Regions from separate parts of the Brevibacillus sp. FSL K6-0770 genome, predicted to be linked through region 3. Evidence: riboswitches for the same ligand, from Rfam matches in the RefSeq annotation. Region 3 holds a riboswitch; each other region holds the start of a gene.
What was found. A riboswitch is a leader RNA that binds a small molecule or an ion and turns the genes downstream of it on or off. The one in region 3 is predicted to bind cyclic di-AMP.

Region 1: linked by a shared signal. The riboswitch ahead of NST23_RS04995 (C40 family peptidase) and the one ahead of NST23_RS02290 (quaternary amine ABC transporter ATP-binding protein) in region 3 are both predicted to bind cyclic di-AMP.
Region 2: linked by a shared signal. The riboswitch ahead of NST23_RS14195 (CAP domain-containing protein) and the one ahead of NST23_RS02290 (quaternary amine ABC transporter ATP-binding protein) in region 3 are both predicted to bind cyclic di-AMP.

The regions. Positions count from the first base shown of each region.
Region 1 covers NZ_JBBOBQ010000001.1:978,611-984,464, forward strand. The annotation lists gene NST23_RS04985 (sensor histidine kinase) at 45-1,409, opposite strand; gene NST23_RS04990 (response regulator transcription factor) at 1,410-2,129, opposite strand; gene NST23_RS04995 (C40 family peptidase) at 2,348-2,875, opposite strand; cyclic di-AMP (ydaO/yuaA leader) riboswitch at 2,880-3,016, opposite strand; gene NST23_RS05000 (LiaF transmembrane domain-containing protein) at 3,320-3,724, shown strand; gene NST23_RS05005 (PspA/IM30 family protein) at 3,792-4,487, shown strand; gene NST23_RS05010 (class I SAM-dependent methyltransferase) at 4,580-5,158, shown strand; gene liaF (cell wall-active antibiotics response protein LiaF) at 5,173-5,854, shown strand, end outside.
Region 2 covers NZ_JBBOBQ010000001.1:2,964,789-2,970,642, forward strand. The annotation lists gene NST23_RS14185 (homoserine dehydrogenase) at 1-301, shown strand, start outside; gene NST23_RS14190 (hypothetical protein) at 441-599, shown strand; gene NST23_RS14195 (CAP domain-containing protein) at 667-1,386, opposite strand; cyclic di-AMP (ydaO/yuaA leader) riboswitch at 1,394-1,552, opposite strand; gene NST23_RS14200 (rhodanese-like domain-containing protein) at 1,637-1,984, opposite strand; gene NST23_RS14205 (cold-shock protein) at 2,413-2,616, shown strand; gene NST23_RS14210 (SDR family oxidoreductase) at 2,767-3,315, shown strand; gene NST23_RS14215 (phosphotransferase family protein) at 3,439-4,368, shown strand; gene NST23_RS14220 (hypothetical protein) at 4,418-4,861, opposite strand; gene NST23_RS14225 (hypothetical protein) at 4,983-5,468, shown strand; gene NST23_RS14230 (catalase) at 5,531-5,854, shown strand, end outside.
Region 3 covers NZ_JBBOBQ010000001.1:406,213-412,066, forward strand. The annotation lists gene NST23_RS02280 (ABC transporter permease) at 1-1,274, shown strand, start outside; gene NST23_RS02285 (ABC transporter ATP-binding protein) at 1,271-2,326, shown strand; cyclic di-AMP (ydaO/yuaA leader) riboswitch at 2,489-2,635, shown strand; gene NST23_RS02290 (quaternary amine ABC transporter ATP-binding protein) at 3,068-4,288, shown strand; gene NST23_RS02295 (ABC transporter permease) at 4,272-5,114, shown strand; gene NST23_RS02300 (glycine betaine ABC transporter substrate-binding protein) at 5,111-5,854, shown strand, end outside.

The DNA.
Region 1 (5,854 bases), 570 kb from region 3:
GAGAAATATAAAGAATAAATTAACTGACAATAAATCTAAATAAACTATCCGTGGAAAAAGGGAATGGTGAAGGAGAAGCTGCTTCCTATTCCCTGTTCGCTGTTTACCGTGAGTTCTCCGCCATGGCGGCGCACGATGCTCTGGCAGATCGTCAGTCCGAGCCCTGTGCCGCCGTTGTTGCGGTTGCGGGATTTCTCCGCGCGGTAAAACTTGTTGAAGACTTTCGGCAAATCTTCGGCAGCAATTCCTTCCCCTTTGTCGATCACGGAGAACAGCACGTGACCTTCTCGCTGATCGCATGTAATCAAAATCGAGCCATTCGGTTTGTTGTAGTGAATCGCATTGTTGATCAAGTTTTCCATGACGCGGCGCAGCTTGGTTTCATCGGCCTCGATGTGCAGCTCATTGGAGACGCGCAGTTTCCAGTGAAAAGTCAATCCGGCTTCTTTCACCCGCGCCAGGTAGTCCTCGATAATTCCCTTCAAAAAGCCTTTTACGTGAATGCGGCTAATGTTGAGCCGCACCTCTGTGCTTTGCACGGTAAAGTCTTGCAGCTCGTCCAGCAGCTTTTCCAGATCGCTCGTCTTGACTTCGATCTTGCCCATTTGCTTCTGGATGCGCATCAAATCCGTGACGCGGCCAGAGCCGATATAGGAGGCGTACCCTTTGATCGTAGTCAGCGGCGTGCGGAAATCGTGGGCGATCGAAGCGATCATCTCCGATTGCCGTTCTTCGGAAAAACGCAGCTCATCGACCATGTCGCCAAAGTAGCGAAACAGCTGTCCGAACTCGTCATGGGAGCGATACGTAAACGTCACCAGCCGCTTGCCTTCGCGAATTTCCTGCGTGACACGGGCCAGTTCGCTAACCGGACGCAAAATCCAGCGGACGAACAGAGTGAGCAACAGCAAGCCGACCAGCACGAGGCTTCCGTAAATAAACCAGAGCATCATCGAGACTCCGGTTGTGCCCATAATGTCGTAATCGTCCGTGTAGAAATAGATGACAATCTCGCCTTCACGGGGAGGCTCTTGCTGAAAATGGTATTCTGCCACGACTTTCAGGTCGCTTTTCGTGGTGGAAGGGAGGGACAGCTTCAAGGAGTAGGCTTTTGACGGCCTGTGGTAAATCGTGTTGCCGCTCGCGTCCTTCACGACCATCCGGTACATGACGTCTTCTGGCAACTGCTTCTCCAGCTCCTGGCGCTCGATCGGGTCCTTGAAGTTGCTGGAGCGCAGCAGTTGGTTGACCCGGACCTTTTCTGCCGCATCCTTTTCTGCCTGGTACTGGTTGTGACGGTCGTTTTTCAACTGGTCGATGATGATGTCCTGAAAAACGAACTTGAACAGCAAGATGTTGAGCGTAATCAAGGCGATAAAAGAAAGAAACAGTTTTTTGCGGAGGCTCATCTAAAGCTTCTCCCCGATGAATACGTAGCCCGTCCCCCACTGAGTTTTGATGAATTGCCGCTCTGTTTCCAGCTTCTCGCGCAAGTTTTTGATGTGTACCGTCACCGTATTGAGCGAGCCGTAGCCATAGCCCCAGACGCGGTCGTAAATTTGTTCCCGCGTGAAGACGATACCCGCATTTTCAGCGAGAAAAGTCAGCAGTTGAAACTCTTTCGTGGACAACTCGATCTTTTGGTTGTTGACGTAGACGGAATACGTTTCTTTATGGATTTCCAAATCCTTGAACTTCAAGACCGTGATCGGGGAACCGGAGGCGTCTTTTTCCGGCTGCTCCTCGGTATGCTTGCGGATGCGCTCGTAGCGGCGCAGATGGGCGCGTATGCGGGCGAGCAGTTCTTCCGTGTCAAACGGCTTCGTAATGTAATCATCGGCCCCGATTTCAAAACCGACTACTTTGTCTACGGCCTTGCTTTTGGCGCTGAGAAACAAAATAGGCAAGTCCCATTCCCGACGGATTTGCGAGCAAAGCTCGTAGCCGCTCATGTTAGGCATCATGATATCGAGCAGAATGAGATTAGGCCGCTCTCCCTGGCTGAGCAGGGCAAGTGCATCCTCGCCATTTTCCGCAGAGGAGACCTGAAAGCCTTCGTTTTCCAAAATATCTTCAAGCAGTTCAATAATCTCCTGATTGTCGTCAACGATTAAAATGTGATCTTTCACCGGAATTACCCCCAGTTACTTCTATTAATAAGTGAACAAGTGTCATGGCAAAAAAGAATCAGCCTTGTCTATCATAACATGCTTTCACAGAATAGGAACAAGTATCCCTTCATTCATGCTTATTTCCTTATAAGTAAGGGCACCTATTTAGACCTGGTACTAAATTTCGTCAGAAAAAGCCAGAGACGATTGTCCCTGGCTCTTATGTTTTTGCCGAACTACTTCTTTTTTGGTTGATTTTCCGGCAACGATGCAGCTTGCACCGCGTTTTCCTTTTTCGGAGTGTCCGCCTTTGCTTCCAGAACAGGCGAGCTGATGCGCTTGGCACCAACAAAACGCTTGCTCCAGTAGTACGGGTCGTTCAACTTGGTGTTGACGACTCCGCGGCCGGATTCCGAATGCACGAATGTGCCGTCCCCGATGTAGATGCCCACGTGAGAGATGCTTCGTCCGTTTGTATTAAAGAACACAAGATCTCCTGGTTGCAAGTCTTTCCGTGCAACTTCTGTACCGTACTCATATTGAGAGGCAGAATTGTGCGGCAGGTCTACACCTAACGCGTCAAATACGTAGCGTGTGAAACCGGAGCAGTCGAAGCCTTTTTTGGATGTGCCTGAAGATTTGTAAGGAACGCCGTACAGATCATCGACAACCTCTTCGAGTGTCGTGTTCTCCGCCGCATGTGCAGCGCCCGCTCCCATAGCAAGCAATCCAGCCATAAATAAAGATAGTACCACCTTGCGCAAAAGAAACTGCTCCTTTCGTGAGCCTACGAAGTTAGCTGAAGGGTTCGGTCGAAAGGACGCCCTAAGTTGCCTAACGCAACTATTCACCCCAAAAAACTGGTTCCCCCGTTTCCGACATGCGGAATTCGGCTATTTTTCGATGTTTTTTTACACGCACTCTACGAAGATTCGCTGCTTGTCCGATTTTTCCTTTTTTTTGACTGCTTGTTCATATTTTTGTCACAAAATCCTGTCTAAAGGTGTAACGTTTTGTTTCGACATTGCAAGAGCGGTTGGAATGGGGCGAAAACAGGCTCGTCCGATTATGGCAGGAAGTGCTCTCCGTCCAAGGACGGAGGGAAAAACCAACCGCACGCCCGTTATGGAAAGCCTATCCGGGGGGCTACAATAAGGGCATAAGTTAGCAAGCACCACATGCACAAGAGAATAGGAGGTAAGCGAGCAATGAGTGAACGGTCTGGAAAGGTTTTGCTCGGGCTGGTTCTCTTGCTAATCGGCGGGTTGGTTCTGCTGGATCAAATCGGAATCGACTTCGGTGACCTGATCGGGATTTTGATTCCGGGGGTCATCATGCTGTACGGCGCTCGAAAGATTATGGGACAATCCGGTTCGCGTTTCTGGGGAATCGTGATCTTCCTCTTCGGGTTCCTGATGCTGATTGGCAAGCTCCATCTGCTGTTCCACGGCTTACTGGCCATTGGTGTGATTTATCTGGGGTATCGCTTACTGCGCCCCAGCCATGTCCCCAAAGAAGCGCCACCTGCCTGGGAGCGTCAGTGGGCCCAAAAAGTATTGAAAGAAGACGCGCTGGACGCCTGGGAAAAAGATGTGACCCGTCGCCAGCCATAGAGTTGCTCAAGTCGCGAGAGCTTTTGGATGAAATGACACGATGTGATATGATGAGGAGGAAATAAACATGAGTATTTTTAAACGTTTGCGTGACCTGACAGTAGCTTCGGTGAATGACGCTTTGGATTCGATGGAAGATCCGGTAGTCATGCTGAATCAATACATGCGAGATATGGAAGTGGAAATCGGACAAGTCGAAGTGGCTGTCGCCCGTCAGGTAGCACTGGAAAAGAAATTCCGCCAACAACTGGATGAAGCGAACACACTGATCGACAAACGCGATCGTCAAGTGAAGCTCGCTCTGACAGAAGGGGAAGATGAACTTGCTCGCCGTGCACTTGCAGACAAAAAGCAATACGAAGCGCGTGCAGCAGAGTATGAGACACTGTACTTGGCAGCATCCGAGGCAGCTACGCAAATGCGCGAGAAGCTGGCTGAGCTGAAGGAAGAGTTCTATAAAATGCGTGCGAAAAAATTCACGCTGATGGCTCGGGCACAGGTAGCTCGTACACAAAAGCAAGTGAATCATGCCGTAGTGGGAATCGGAAATCAGTCCGCAGGCCGCGGCTTTGCTCGCATGGAGGAAAAAGTGCTGCGCATGGAAGCCGAAGCGCAAATGAGCGGTCAATGGCGCCAGACAAACCTCGCTTGGGAGAACGCGCTTTCTGAGTTGGAAAAAGACGATCTGGATACAGAACTGGCAAACATCAAGGCATCGCTTCAACAGAAAAAACCAGTGTCCGCCCAGCCGGAACAATCTTGATTGGACAGGAACTGGGGGATTGGTTGTAGAATAGAGTGTGTCAATCAGGCAGCCTGTATAGCAGGCTGCTTTTCCCCTAGGAGGTACGATTCTTGGCAGACTTCATGGTCTTTTTGCGAAGGTTCATCGCTGAGCCTGGGCGTGTCGGCAGCGTGATCCCGAGTTCGCGGTTTTTATGTGAGCGAATGTTGAGCAGCGTCAATTGGGCTTCAACGGATGTTATTCTGGAGCTGGGACCTGGCACAGGAGCTTTTACCCAAACCATTTATCAAAATATCAATCCGGATACCGACTATGTGCTTGTGGAGCGTGACAGCCAGTTTCGATCCATCCTTCAATCACGCTTTCCTGATCTTCCTGTCAGGGAGGAAGCGACGAGACTCGGACAATATTTGGAGGAGATGGAGCTTGGCAAGGCAGATGTCATCATTTCCGGCCTGCCGTTTGCCAATTTCCCACAAGAGTTGCGAGCAGCCATTCTGGATGAAGTACAAAACGTATTAAAACCAGGCGGCCTGTTCATTACATTCCAATATTCGCTACAACTCCAGGCTGAGCTGCAGGCGCGTTTTCCTTGGGTAGAGACAGACTTCACCTTGCTGAATATCCCACCTGCATTCATTTATACGTGTCGAAACAGACAAAGTGAAAAAGATCGGCATGGGGCGTAAGAGAGGAGACTTTTGTGAAACTGTCCCGCTTGCACACAATGTTGGCTGGCGTCCTGATCATTTTGACAGGCATCGGCCTTTTATTAGACAGTTTGCATATCATTTCGTTCGGTCTGTTTGATCTGTGGCCGATGGTGCTCGTCTACTTCGGCGTTCGCCTCTGGGGTCAGAACAAACGGATTGGCGGCGGCATTCTGTTCAGTTTGGGAATCATTATTGCTCTGGACATGTGGTTCGGTATCGGTGTGGATGACTTGTTCCAACTGGCAGTTCCCATCCTGTTGATTTATTTTGGCTTCCGATTGATTCGCGGCAAAACGAGGGGGGGCGGAAACCGAGCTTCTTTTCCCCCGTTTCCGGAACAACGGGAAGAGCCTTCTGGTCCGGCTATGACTAGCGAGGATCAGCCTGTTCATACACACAACGGCATTCGGCATGACGCTGCACAATGGCTGGACAGCTTGAGCAAGTGGAAGCCTTCCCGCAGCAAGCTGCTTGAGAAGGAAGAGGAAACTGGGCGTGAACGAATTTTGCCCAAAGATTCTCGCAGTTCGTTGATTGGCGATTATCATCTGACTTCCGGGCGTTTTGAGTTGAGCACCTTGCATGTGTGGCACGGGATCGGGGATGTGGTGATTGATCTGTCCCGCGCGGTTTTGATGCAGGACGAGGCCGCTCTTATTGTGGAAGGATGGG
Region 2 (5,854 bases), 2.6 Mb from region 3:
CGATATTCCGCGGGCCAGCGTGCGCGAGGTGACACCAGAACAAATAGCGGAGTGGAAACAAAGCGGGCTTGTGCCCAAGCTGGTCGGGACGATCAGGCCGACTGCGGACGGGATTCAAGCGGCTGTAGAATTGAAAGCGGTTGAAGCGAGTCACCCTTTTTCCCGTGTAAAAGGCACTACGAAGGCGATTCGGGTAGAAACCGATGTGATGGGAGAGGTGATGGTGGTCGGCGGGAAGTCAGACCCTGTAGCAGCGGCAGCCGCAGCGCTGAAAGACCTGGAGCATATTCTCAGCAAGTAAAAGCGCAGTTCCTAAACGGCAACAGCTCTGAGCAAGCTTCGTCTCTTTTCCAGCGATCGGCAGGCATGTATTTGCTGCTTTCACGCGCATACTACCGATGTACCACAAACTATCCAAATAGCGGCGAGGGGGCCATACGATGAAGCAATCATCTGATGTCAATGCCGAACTGCAACAAGTTTCTGCCTATCCGACCAAACAGAAGATGAACCAAAAGGATGTCGCTCTGTTTGACGAGCAGAAAGGTTGCGGCTGCACCCCCGAAGCGAAAAACGCGGCAAATACGGAGCAAGGCTAGCTCCACACGAGAAAAGCCGGGTCTCTTTGTGCGAAGAGAAACCCGGCTTTCGTGTGAAACGATTGTTTTATCCGATAAATTCTTGAACCCAGTAGCCGTTCGTGTATCCGACACCGATTTTGGTAAAGGCCGGGTTCATAATGTTTTTGCGGTGGCCATCACTGTTCATCCATTGCGTCATGACTTCTTCAGGGCTGCGTTGACCCATGGCGATGTTCTCGCCCGCAGTCATATAAGAGATGCCAAACTGCTTCATCATGTCAAATGGCGAACCGTACGTAGGGCTTGTATGGTCGAAGTAGTTGTTGTTCGACATGTCCGCTGCTTTTGCAAGTGCCACTTTGGACAAAGAAGCGTCCATCGTCACGGGAGCCAGTCCTGCTTTGGCGCGTTCCTGATTGACGAGATCAGCGACTTGCTTGGCGAAATCTCCTGTTTTAGCCTGGTCAGCTTGTCCGGTTGGAGCCGCAGGTGTAGTTGCAACTGGTTGTGCAGGTGCTTGCGGTGCTGTTTGCGCTGGTTTTTGTACGGGCTTTTGCACTGGCTGCTGCTGAACAGGTACTTGCTTTACTGGTGGAACAACAACCTGATTTTGCTGGGCATTGGATGCAAAAGGCAATTGTCCCGCATATGGAATCCATTGATAGGAAAATTGATATGGTGTACTGTTACCGTTTTTCAACGGGCAGTTTGCGGAAGTTGCAGCAGAAGCAGAAGTAGTAAATCCGGTCAAGGCCAAGCCCAATCCCAGAGTCATGGCGATGGCAGTAGCTCCAAAACGTTTCATATTCACATCGTCTCCTTTTTTTGGCCTACGAGGTTAGTTGTCGGATTCGGGTTGAGGAAACAACCCTACGCTCCTTCGAGCGATTCACCCCATAGCGGATTTTGTTGACCCGCGTAAAAGATCCCCCGCACTTCCATTCGTGAGGAAGTTTCGGCGTATTGGTTTGGCATGACCCAGAATATCAGACCATCCCGCCCGAAATAAAGGAGTAATATCTGCCAATCTGCTGGAAACGTTGGTGCTAGTGCGTTTATTTCGCTTCGTCTTCGTCGTCCTTCCACGCTGTCAATCCGCCGAGCAGCGCTTTTGCCTCATATCCGTGCTCGCGCAGCAAAGCTGCCGCTTTTTGGGCTTTATTTCCCGTTGTGCATACAGTGATGATCTGTCTTTCTTTGACGGCCCGTTCTGTTTCTTCATCTAATAGTTTGTCGCCCTGCGCAAGCATGTGCACGTATGGAACATTTCGCGTGTCAGCGAATTTGCTTTCCACACTGCCTGTCTGAAATTTGGCTTCGTCGCGAACATCAAGGAACAAAATCGGGGTACCCTTTTCCAAAAGTTGCTTGATTTCTTGCTTTGTATACACTTCTTTTGACATGAATCATCCCTCCAGAACCTTAGTGTATCAGGTGAGAAACGGGCCGTGTAGCATCTAAATAGTTGATTATAGCGTATTTGTATGATAGAATGATAGTATTACTTGAATAATTAAGCCTAATTCATCGAGGTGCATAATGATGCTGATGGATAACGTTTTTGGATTCCCGATTCACACTGGCGCGGTCATCGGAGCCGCAAGGATGGGAGAGAGGAAGGGCTTTCGTCGTTTTAGGTTTTCAAAAAGTTTTGGTTTTAACATGGCAGTTCCGTCCTATGACACTTTCATATTGTCGAAGTAGAATAAATTCACATATCATGAAGGCGTATTGCAATCAGATGTTGGAGTATTTCTTCATGATATGTGAGCTTTATTTGCCTCGGTAAATATGACTGCATATTCAAATTGACTTTTGGAGGTTTTTTTACATGCAATCGAACGGAACAGTTAAATGGTTTAACGCAGAAAAAGGTTATGGCTTTATTCAAGTAGAAGGCGGAGACGACGTTTTCGTACACTACAGCGCAATCCAAGGTGACGGCTTCAAAACTTTGGAAGAAGGTCAACGCGTTCAGTTCAACATCGTAACTGGCAACCGTGGCCCACAAGCTGAGAACGTAACAAAACTGTAAACCTCCTTTATAAAAGAAACTGTCCTGAGTGGGCAGTTTCTTTTTTGTGTCTGCGGGAACGAATTACAGAAACGGATTGTTTACATACGCTCCTTTGGTAGCCATGACGAGCAAATTCGTCGCCATGAATTTCGGTGTGTACGGCATGTCGTGTTCGAGCCACAGGTCGTGGAAAAAGCAGTCGCCACTTTTGGCAAAGTAGACGTACTGGTCAACAACGCTGGCGTCAGTACGGATCAAAAGCTGGAACAGTTCGACGTGGAGCAGTGGAACAAAGTGATGAGCATCAACTTGACAGGCTGCATGCTCGGGATGAAATACGCGGTGCCGGAAATGAAGAAAGCGGGCGGCGGCTCGGTCATTCACATCTCGTCCATCGCTGGCTTGGTTGCCCTGAACTACACGAATGCGTATACGGCGGCAAAAGGGGCGCTTCGCTCGCTTGCCAAAGCGTCTGCTGTCGAGCTGGCTCCAGACAACATCCGCGTCAATTCCGTTCACCCGGGAATTATCGTGACGCCGATGATCCAGGAAACGCTCGATCACGGGGCTGGACAAATGTTTGAAAGGGGAACGCCGTTGCCGCGATTGGGCAAACCGGAAGATATCGCTTATGGTGTCCTGTATCTCGCTTCTGATGAATCCAGCTTCGTAACAGGTACAGAATTGGTCATTGACGGCGGTTGGACAGCCCGATAACGATAACGAAAAGACAAGGCGTTGGGAGATGCATCCCGGCGTCTTTTTTCTCTACCCATACACGCTTGTTCTCCCGTATAATCGAGAATGCTGTCTTTCAAGCAAGAACGGGGAGGGAACAAGATGGAAGAATGGTTGGAATCGCTGCAAAAGGCCGTTCCGCTGCTGCAACAGGCTGTGAGCGTGAACGAAATCAAAAAAGGACATTCCGCAGACAAAAAATACCGTGTCGATTTGCCAGAAGGGCGTACTGTGGTGCTCCGAGTCGCAAGCGAGCAGCAGGCTGAGCAAAAAGCGCAGGAATTTGCTGTCTTGCAGTCGCTTGCGTCGTATCCGATCCGGGCTTCCAAGCCGCTTGCTTTTGGCGTGCGAAAAGAGCTGGGGATTTGCTACATGCTCGTGAGTTACATCGAGGGCGAGGATGCCAGAGATCGCTTGCCTTTTTACACGGAAAGCGAACAGCAGCAGACAGGATTTTTGGCGGGGCAGGATTTGGCAGCCATGCATCAGCTTGCGGCTCCAGCGGCGATCCCGCCTTGGATAGACCGATGCGTGCAAAAGCATCGCAGGTACGTCGAGGCGTATCAAACGTTCTCGCCACCGCTTCCGTACGGAGACAAAATCTTGGCTTACATTGAGCGGCACTTGGCCTGTCTGGAAGGACGGCCGAACCAGTTTTTGCATGACGACTTCCATGTCGGCAACCTGATTGTCCGCGATGGCACTTATGCCGGGGTGATCGACTTTAATCGCTACGATTGGGGCGATCCGGTTCACGAGTTTGTGAAGCTGGTTTTTTTCAGCAAAGAAGTGAGCGTTCCGTTTTGCAACGGTCAGTTGGCCGGGTATTGGAATCATCAGGAGATTCCGGACGAATTTTGGACCTTGTTCAACGTCTATACGGCAATGACCGTTTTCTCCTCCATCATCTGGACCAAGCGAGTTGTGCCCGAGCAGCTGCCGGACATGATCGCGCGGGTCAATCTTATCGTCGAAGAGTACGATGCTTTCGAACGGCGCACTCCGCACTGGTATAAACGGATCGAAAAATAAAAAAGAACTATGGCAACTACCATAGTTCTTTGGGAAAAGGGTGCGACAATTACAGACAGTGGCTGTCGATTTCTACAGTAAGCAGCTGGCTAGGAAGCACAGACAAGCCAACTACTTGACCGCCGCCGACAGACGTACGTCCGTAAGTTGTCAGAAGGACATTCTCGGCGTTGCCGTTACGGCCGACAATCAGGCGCACTTCGTAGTGGTTGGTCGCAACAACAGTTGCGTTCAAGGCAATACGAGTGTTGGCTGCAAGGGTTTGTGTTACGTCGAGAAGCGTACCTACTGGATTGGTTTGTGTGACAGCATCGCCCCAGTTCAATACTTGCACACGCACCTCTACAGGTTCGTCGTTGAGGTTGACCAAGTCGATGTGAGCGGTAAGAGCAACGTTCAGGTTGTTTTGCAAAATACCTGTTGTTCTCACCGTCGTTCTGCGATGATGGCCTCCATCTCTGTCGTGTGTGCTTGCAAACTCCATTTCAGACATCCCAGATCACTCCATTCTTCAATCTTAACTGATGGGACAATATACAATATTACGTCTTGTCTCCTTTTGTAACGGCGAACGTAATGGGACGAGTAACCATTTCTGATAGAAAGCGGTGGAAATGTTGAAAGAAGCTTCCATATTCAAGCAATTAGACTATTCGGCGCGTTTCGAATGGGGATATGACGGGGTGGAGGAGCTGGCGGGCCACTCTGATATTCTAGTAATCATCGATGTGCTTTCGTTTACGACCTGCGTCGACATCGTGTGCGGGCGAGGCGGAGTCGTCTATCCGTATCGCACGAGAGACGAGACAGCGGCCTTTTTTGCGCAAAAGCAAGGCGCCTTGCTCGCGGGCAAACGCGGCGAGCCGCTTTCTTTATCTCCGTCCTGTCTGATGACGCTTCCAGAAGGGAGCAAGATCGTTTTGCCGTCGCCATGCTGTACGACTGCGGCTCAGGCTGGGAGCTTGCCGCGAGGGGATTTACAGAGGATGTCACCCTTGCTGCTCAATGGAAACACACCCAGACCGTGCCCGTGTTACGCAGCGATCTCGCCTACGAAGCCTCCCGTTAATTCCCGCTTTTCTCTGCTTGTTCCCGCATAAAGACTCCCTGGTTCGGAAACCATTCTCATGAACGAGCGAGAATTTGGACAGGGAGGATGAACATGGAAAAAGACAACCAGGCCACGTCAGGCAAAGCAACGGAAGAGGAGCTGCTTACGAACCGCCAAGGTCATCCGATTACCGACAATCAAAACATGCGAACCGTCGGGAACCGCGGCCCTACTGTTCTGGAAAACTACGATTTTCTGGAAAAAATCACGCATTTTGATCGGGAGAGAATCCCGGAGCGTGTCGTGCACGGGCGCGGTGCCGGAGCGCACGGATACTTCGAAGCGTACGGGACAGTCGGGAATGAGCCGATCGCCAAGTACACGAGAGCAAAGCTGTTTGCGGAACGCGGGAAGCAGACTCCGGTATTCGTGCGC
Region 3 (5,854 bases):
TGTGGAACGTGTACGGGCTGGATGGGATCATCGTCGTGATGGGGCTGACTCATTATCCGCTGGTGTACATGTTGACGCTGTCTGTGCTGTACCGGATTCCGAAAGAGCTGGAGTGGGCGGCGCATTCCGCGGGAGCAAGCGCGCGGGCTGTGTTTGCCAAAGTGACGCTTCCGCTCGCCTTGCCAGGCATTGCGGGAGGCGGACTGCTGGCGTTTATCTCCGGGCTGGACAACTTCGGGATTCCGGCATTTTTGGGTATCCCGGAAAATATCTCTGTACTCAGTACACTGATCTACGAGGAAGTGATCGGATTTGGGCCGAGCGCTTTTGCCAGGGCGGCTGTCCTGTCTGTTTTGCTCGGCGTCATTGCGCTGGCAGGGACAGGGATGCAGTGGGTTTTGCTGCGGAAAAGCCGGGTAGACCAGACCAGTGCCGAGGACAAGTCCATCCGGCGGTCTTTGGGCAAGCACCGTTTGACGGCGGAGGTTTTGGTGGGCGGGTTTTTGCTTGTGACGAGCCTGCTTCCGCTTTTGTCGATGGCCGCAACCGCTTTTGTCAAAGCGTACGGCTTGCCGTTTGTCCCGGAAAATTTGACGTGGAAGCACTTTGCCTTCGTAATGTTCGACCACGCAGGTACGAAGGGAGCCATCGGCAACAGCTTGATGCTTGCCAGCATGACGGGTGTCTTGTGCGTCGTCGCGGGCACGCTGTTCGCCTACTGGCGCATTCATAAGCCGTCTGCGCTTGGCAAAGCGATGGAAGGGGCTGTAGCGCTGCCGTATGCGCTTCCGGGCATGGTGCTCGGACTTGCGATGATTTTGACCTGGATTGAACCGATTCCCGGCTGGCAGCCAGGCATATACGGAACGGTTTGGCTGATCATGATCGCTTACGTGACGCGCTTTCTCATTTTGCAAGTCAAAAGCAGTACGGTTTCGATCATGCAAGTGGGCAAAGAAGTGGAGGAAGCGGCACGGATCAACGGCGGGCGCTTCTGGACGAGATGGCGGCGCATTTTGCTCCCGCTCTACGCGCCGGGCATGGCAACAGGTTTGTTTCTGGTCTTTCTCACCGCTTTTACAGAGCTGACGATTTCGTCGCTCTTGTGGTCATCCGGCTCGGAAACGATCGGTGTCGTCATTTTCAGCTTTGAGCAGGCGGGATCGACAACGTACAGCACGGCCCTCTCGACTTTGATCGTAGGAGCCATCCTGCTGGTGCTCGCGGCGGGCAGTCTGTGGAAACGATACTGGCAACGGAGGATCGAACAATGAACAGTGCGCGGGTAATAGGGGTATCGAAAAAATTCGGGAATGTCACGGCGCTCCACCATCTCGATTTGCAGATCGGCCAGGGCGAGTTTGTCGCTTTGCTCGGTCCGAGCGGCTGCGGCAAAACGACGCTGCTGCGGCTCCTTGCCGGGTTCGAATCCCCGACAAGCGGAGAAATCTGGATCAACAACGAGTGTGTAGCCAGCGCGGCCAAGCGCAAGCCGCCGGAAGAACGGCGGATTGGCATGGTGTTTCAGTCGTTCGCCCTCTGGCCGCATTTGACGGTCTACGAAAACGTGGCGTTTCCTTTGCAGCATCAACAGCAGGTGCCGGAAGCGTACAAGCAAAACCCGAAAGCGCGGGTAGCCCAGATGCTGGAGATGGTCGGTCTGGGCGGTATGGAGGAGCGGTTCCCCAGTCAGCTTTCCGGTGGGCAAAAGCAGCGTGTGGCGCTGGCGCGCGCCATCGTGTTCAATCCGACCTTGTTGCTGATGGACGAACCGTTGAGCAGTCTGGACGCCGAGCTGCGCATGCAGATGCGAAAAGAAATCCAGTTCATTCACCGCGAACTGGGTACGTCGATTGTCTATGTGACGCACGATCAATCCGAGGCACTGGCCATGGCTGATCGCATTGTCGTGATGAAGGGCGGCAGAGTTGAGCAGGCAGGCACTCCGCACGACATTTACTACGCCCCGGAGTCGCCGTTTGTCGCCAAGTTTGTCGGCAGAGCCAACTTTTTAAAAGGGAACTGGGCTGCCGCGAACACCTTTTTGCTGGAAAAACAGGGAGCGTCATCGTTGCCGATCACCGTTTCGCGTGATTTTTCCGCTTTTTTCGATCAGCAAGTATTGCCTGTTCGCCCGGACCAGTTGAAGCTGTCCACCTGGCAACAAGGCGCGGACGGGATCATGGGCAAGGTCGCTCACGTCCAGTTTCAGGGCCGGGAGCTGATTTACTCGATTCGCGTCGGGGAAGAGGAATGGGAAGTGGTCACCGATATTAGCGAGCGGTTTGCTTACGATGATTCTGTACTGGTGAGCATTTGCGTGTAAGCTGGAAAGCAGGCGAAATAGCTTTCATTGGTGAGCAACCGATAGCTAATGTCAGGATATAAATAAAGAACGATCAAGCATGAGGCAAGCAGGCAGAAGCGAGCATTCACAATAATTGGCAGCAGGCGTATAATCAAATCACATTACCGAATCTGATTCAAACATTTCATACGGCCTAGTTCCGGGGCAACCCGGAAGCGGGGGAACCAATCTTTTGGGGTTAATCCTGAGCAATCAGGAGGGATGAGATAAGTCTTCTCTGCCATCCTACCCGTCAGCTAACCTCGTCGGCCAAAGCAGGGAAGGTTCATGAAGCGATGAAGTCTGGGCAATGATGCGAAAAAAGAGGAGCGGTCCTCTTCGGGCGCGTTTATAGGCCATTTCAGACTTTTTCTTTGGGACCTTTGTTCTTGAGAAAAAGGATGAAATAGGTCTATTTTTTATGGCGATTTTCATGTGTGGCTTTTGTCATACGCGTGCATGTCGATGTGCGAGGATGGCGGGCGGCAAATGAATTTCAGCATAAACCCGGTGCATGAAACCAAAAAACGAACAGCGAAATCAGGAAGACAGCGTACAGGGAGCCTTTTGCACAGGGGCGCCAGGTATTAGGTAAGCCTGCGTTAGTTCTGCAAAAATCGAGCGTACACAAGCGGCAGCGTCTGCAGGTGGTTCGTCCGGTTGGAAGCGGAACTTCGCAGGTTTTTTCATTTGGGAAAACAAGAAAGGGAGGAAAGGCTCATGCCCAAAATGACAGTCAGGCAATTGACGAAAGTGTTTGGCAAGCAGCCGCAGGCAGCGTTAAAGCTGTTGGAGCAAGGATGGACAAAGGAGCAAATTTTTAAAGAGACAGGGCAATCGATCGGTGTGAACCAGATCAGCTTCTCGGTAGCAGAGGGCGAAATTTTCGTCATTATGGGGCTGTCAGGCAGCGGCAAATCTACCTTGATCCGACTTTGCAACCGCCTGATTGAGCCAACCACTGGGAGCGTTCAGATCGATGGCGAAGAACTCATTGGTATGAAGCCGGCTCATTTGCGCGAGGTACGCAGGAGAAAGCTCGGCATGGTTTTTCAAAATTTCGCGCTCTTCCCACAGCGAACGGTACGGGAAAACATCGAATTCGGTTTGGAGATTCAGCAAGTACCGCATGGATTGAGGCAAGAAAAAGCACGCGAAGCGCTTGCGCTCGTCGGGCTTTCCGAGTGGGAAAATGCCTTCCCTGATCAATTGAGCGGCGGAATGAGGCAGAGGGTCGGCCTGGCCCGGGCGCTCGCCAACAATCCCGACATTTTGCTGATGGATGAAGCGTTCAGTGCCCTTGATCCGCTGATTCGAAAAGACATGCAGGATGAGCTGCTAGAGCTTCAGCTAACGATGAAAAAGACTATTTTGTTCATTACTCACGATCTGCATGAGGCATTGCGGCTCGGTGACCGGATCGCCCTGATGAAAGACGGTCGCTTCATCCAGGTCGGGCGTCCCGAAGAAATCATGACCGATCCTGCGGATGAATTCGTGAAAAAATTCGTTGAGGATGCAGACTTGTCCAAAGTGCTGGTGGCAAAACACGTGATGAAAAGGGCAGAAGCGATTACTCCTGACAAAGGTGCGAGGGTGGCCCTCCAGCTCATGATGGACAACGGGGTATCCAGTCTGTACATCGTAGACAAAAAGCGGACATTGCTTGGGCTTGTTACCGCCTATGACGTTTCGCTTGCGATCAATACGGGCGAGTCGCTTGAAACCATGATGAAAAAAGATATCCCCAGCGTGGGGCCAGATGCCCGTCTGAACAGCCTGTTTCCTCTGATGGCAGATTTGCACGTTCCGATTGCTGTCGTGGGTGAGGAGCGGCGTCTGTTGGGCGTCATTGTCAAGGGAGCGGTGCTCGGCGGGCTTGTCGGCAAGGTCAATCCGCAGCAGGGAGCAGAGGTGATGCCTCATGGATTCCGTGCCTAAGTTGCCGATCGGTGAGTGGGTGGAACGAATCGTTGAGGCGCTCGGTCAGCACAAAGGCATTTTGTTCGATCCGATCGCGATCATCATTTCGGGAATGGTCACGTACTTTACCGAGGTTTTGGCTGCGATACCGTCTGTTATTCTCATTTTGCTGTTCGGGGCGCTGGCCTGGGTATTTGGCGGGCGATCTTCGATGTTTTTCACATTGCTTGGGCTGTTTCTCATTGCCAATCTGGGGTACTGGGATGAAACGGTCGAAACGCTCGGCTTGGTTATTGCTTCTGCCCTGTTGTCCATCACTGTAGGGATTCCTGCGGGTATTGCCTGCGCGCGAAGCGATACTTTCACGAAGCTGGTCATGCCGTTGCTAGATTTGATGCAGACGATGCCAGCATTCGTTTACTTGATCCCGGCCATTTTCTTTTTTGGACTGGGCGAAGTACCAGGGGTCATTGCTTCCGTTATCTTTGCGCTGCCGCCGATCGTCCGATTTACGAATCTCGGCATACGTCAGGTTCCGCCGGAGCTTGCAGAAGCAGCGGATGCTTTCGGCTCATCGAGATGGCAAAAGTTGATGAAGGTGCAACTGCCTTTGGCGAAGACGACCATCATGGCGGGAGTCAACCAGTGCATCATGCTTGCGCTTTCGATGGTGGTTATCGCCGCCATGATCGGAGCAAAAGGATTGGGAGCCGATGTTTATCGGGCTGTATCCCAGGTGGATATCGGCAAAGGTTTTGAAGCGGGGTTATCGATCGTGATTATTGCTATCGTTCTGGACCGCATTTCCCAGCATGCCAAACAAAAGGAGAGAAAAGCGTTATGAACAAGTTCACGCGAAAAAATGCACTGACATGGGTGGTGGCTGCGGCTATTATGCTGGCAGGCTGCTCTCAGCAAGGCTCTACACCGACAGGGGCGACGATTGGGCACAATCCGAATCCCGTCCAGGTGCCGAAGAACGCGATTGGGGAAGCAGTGGGATATAAAATCATCGGAATTGACGCTGGTGCCGGCTCGATGGTGAAGACTGAGGAAGTCATGAAGCTGTACGGCCTGGACAACTGGCAGCTCGTAGAAGGATCGGATGCGGCGATGACTGCCGCGCTGACGCGTGCCTACGAACAGAAGCAACCAATTATCATAACGGGTTGGACGCCGCATTGGATGTTCAAAAAACTGGATCTGAAATATTTGCAGGACCCGAAAAACGGCTTTGGCGGAGCTGAACAGATTCATACCATCGTTCGAAAAGGATTGAAGCAGGATCACCCTGCCGCCTATCGGTTTCTGGACGCGTTCCAATGGAAGCCTGCGGACATGGAAGCTGTGATGGTACATATTTTGGACGGGAAAAAACCAGAGGAAGCGGCTGCGGAGTGGGTGAAAAACAACGAAGACAAGGTCGGGAAGTGGGTAGAGGGGCTTGCTCCGGTTCAAAAAGAAAAGCTGACCATCGCTTACGTGGCATGGGACTCGGAAATTGCCAGTTCGCACATAGTGAAGGAAGTGCTGGAGACAAAGCTCGGATATGAGGTGGAATTGAGTCAGGTCCAGGCTGGACCG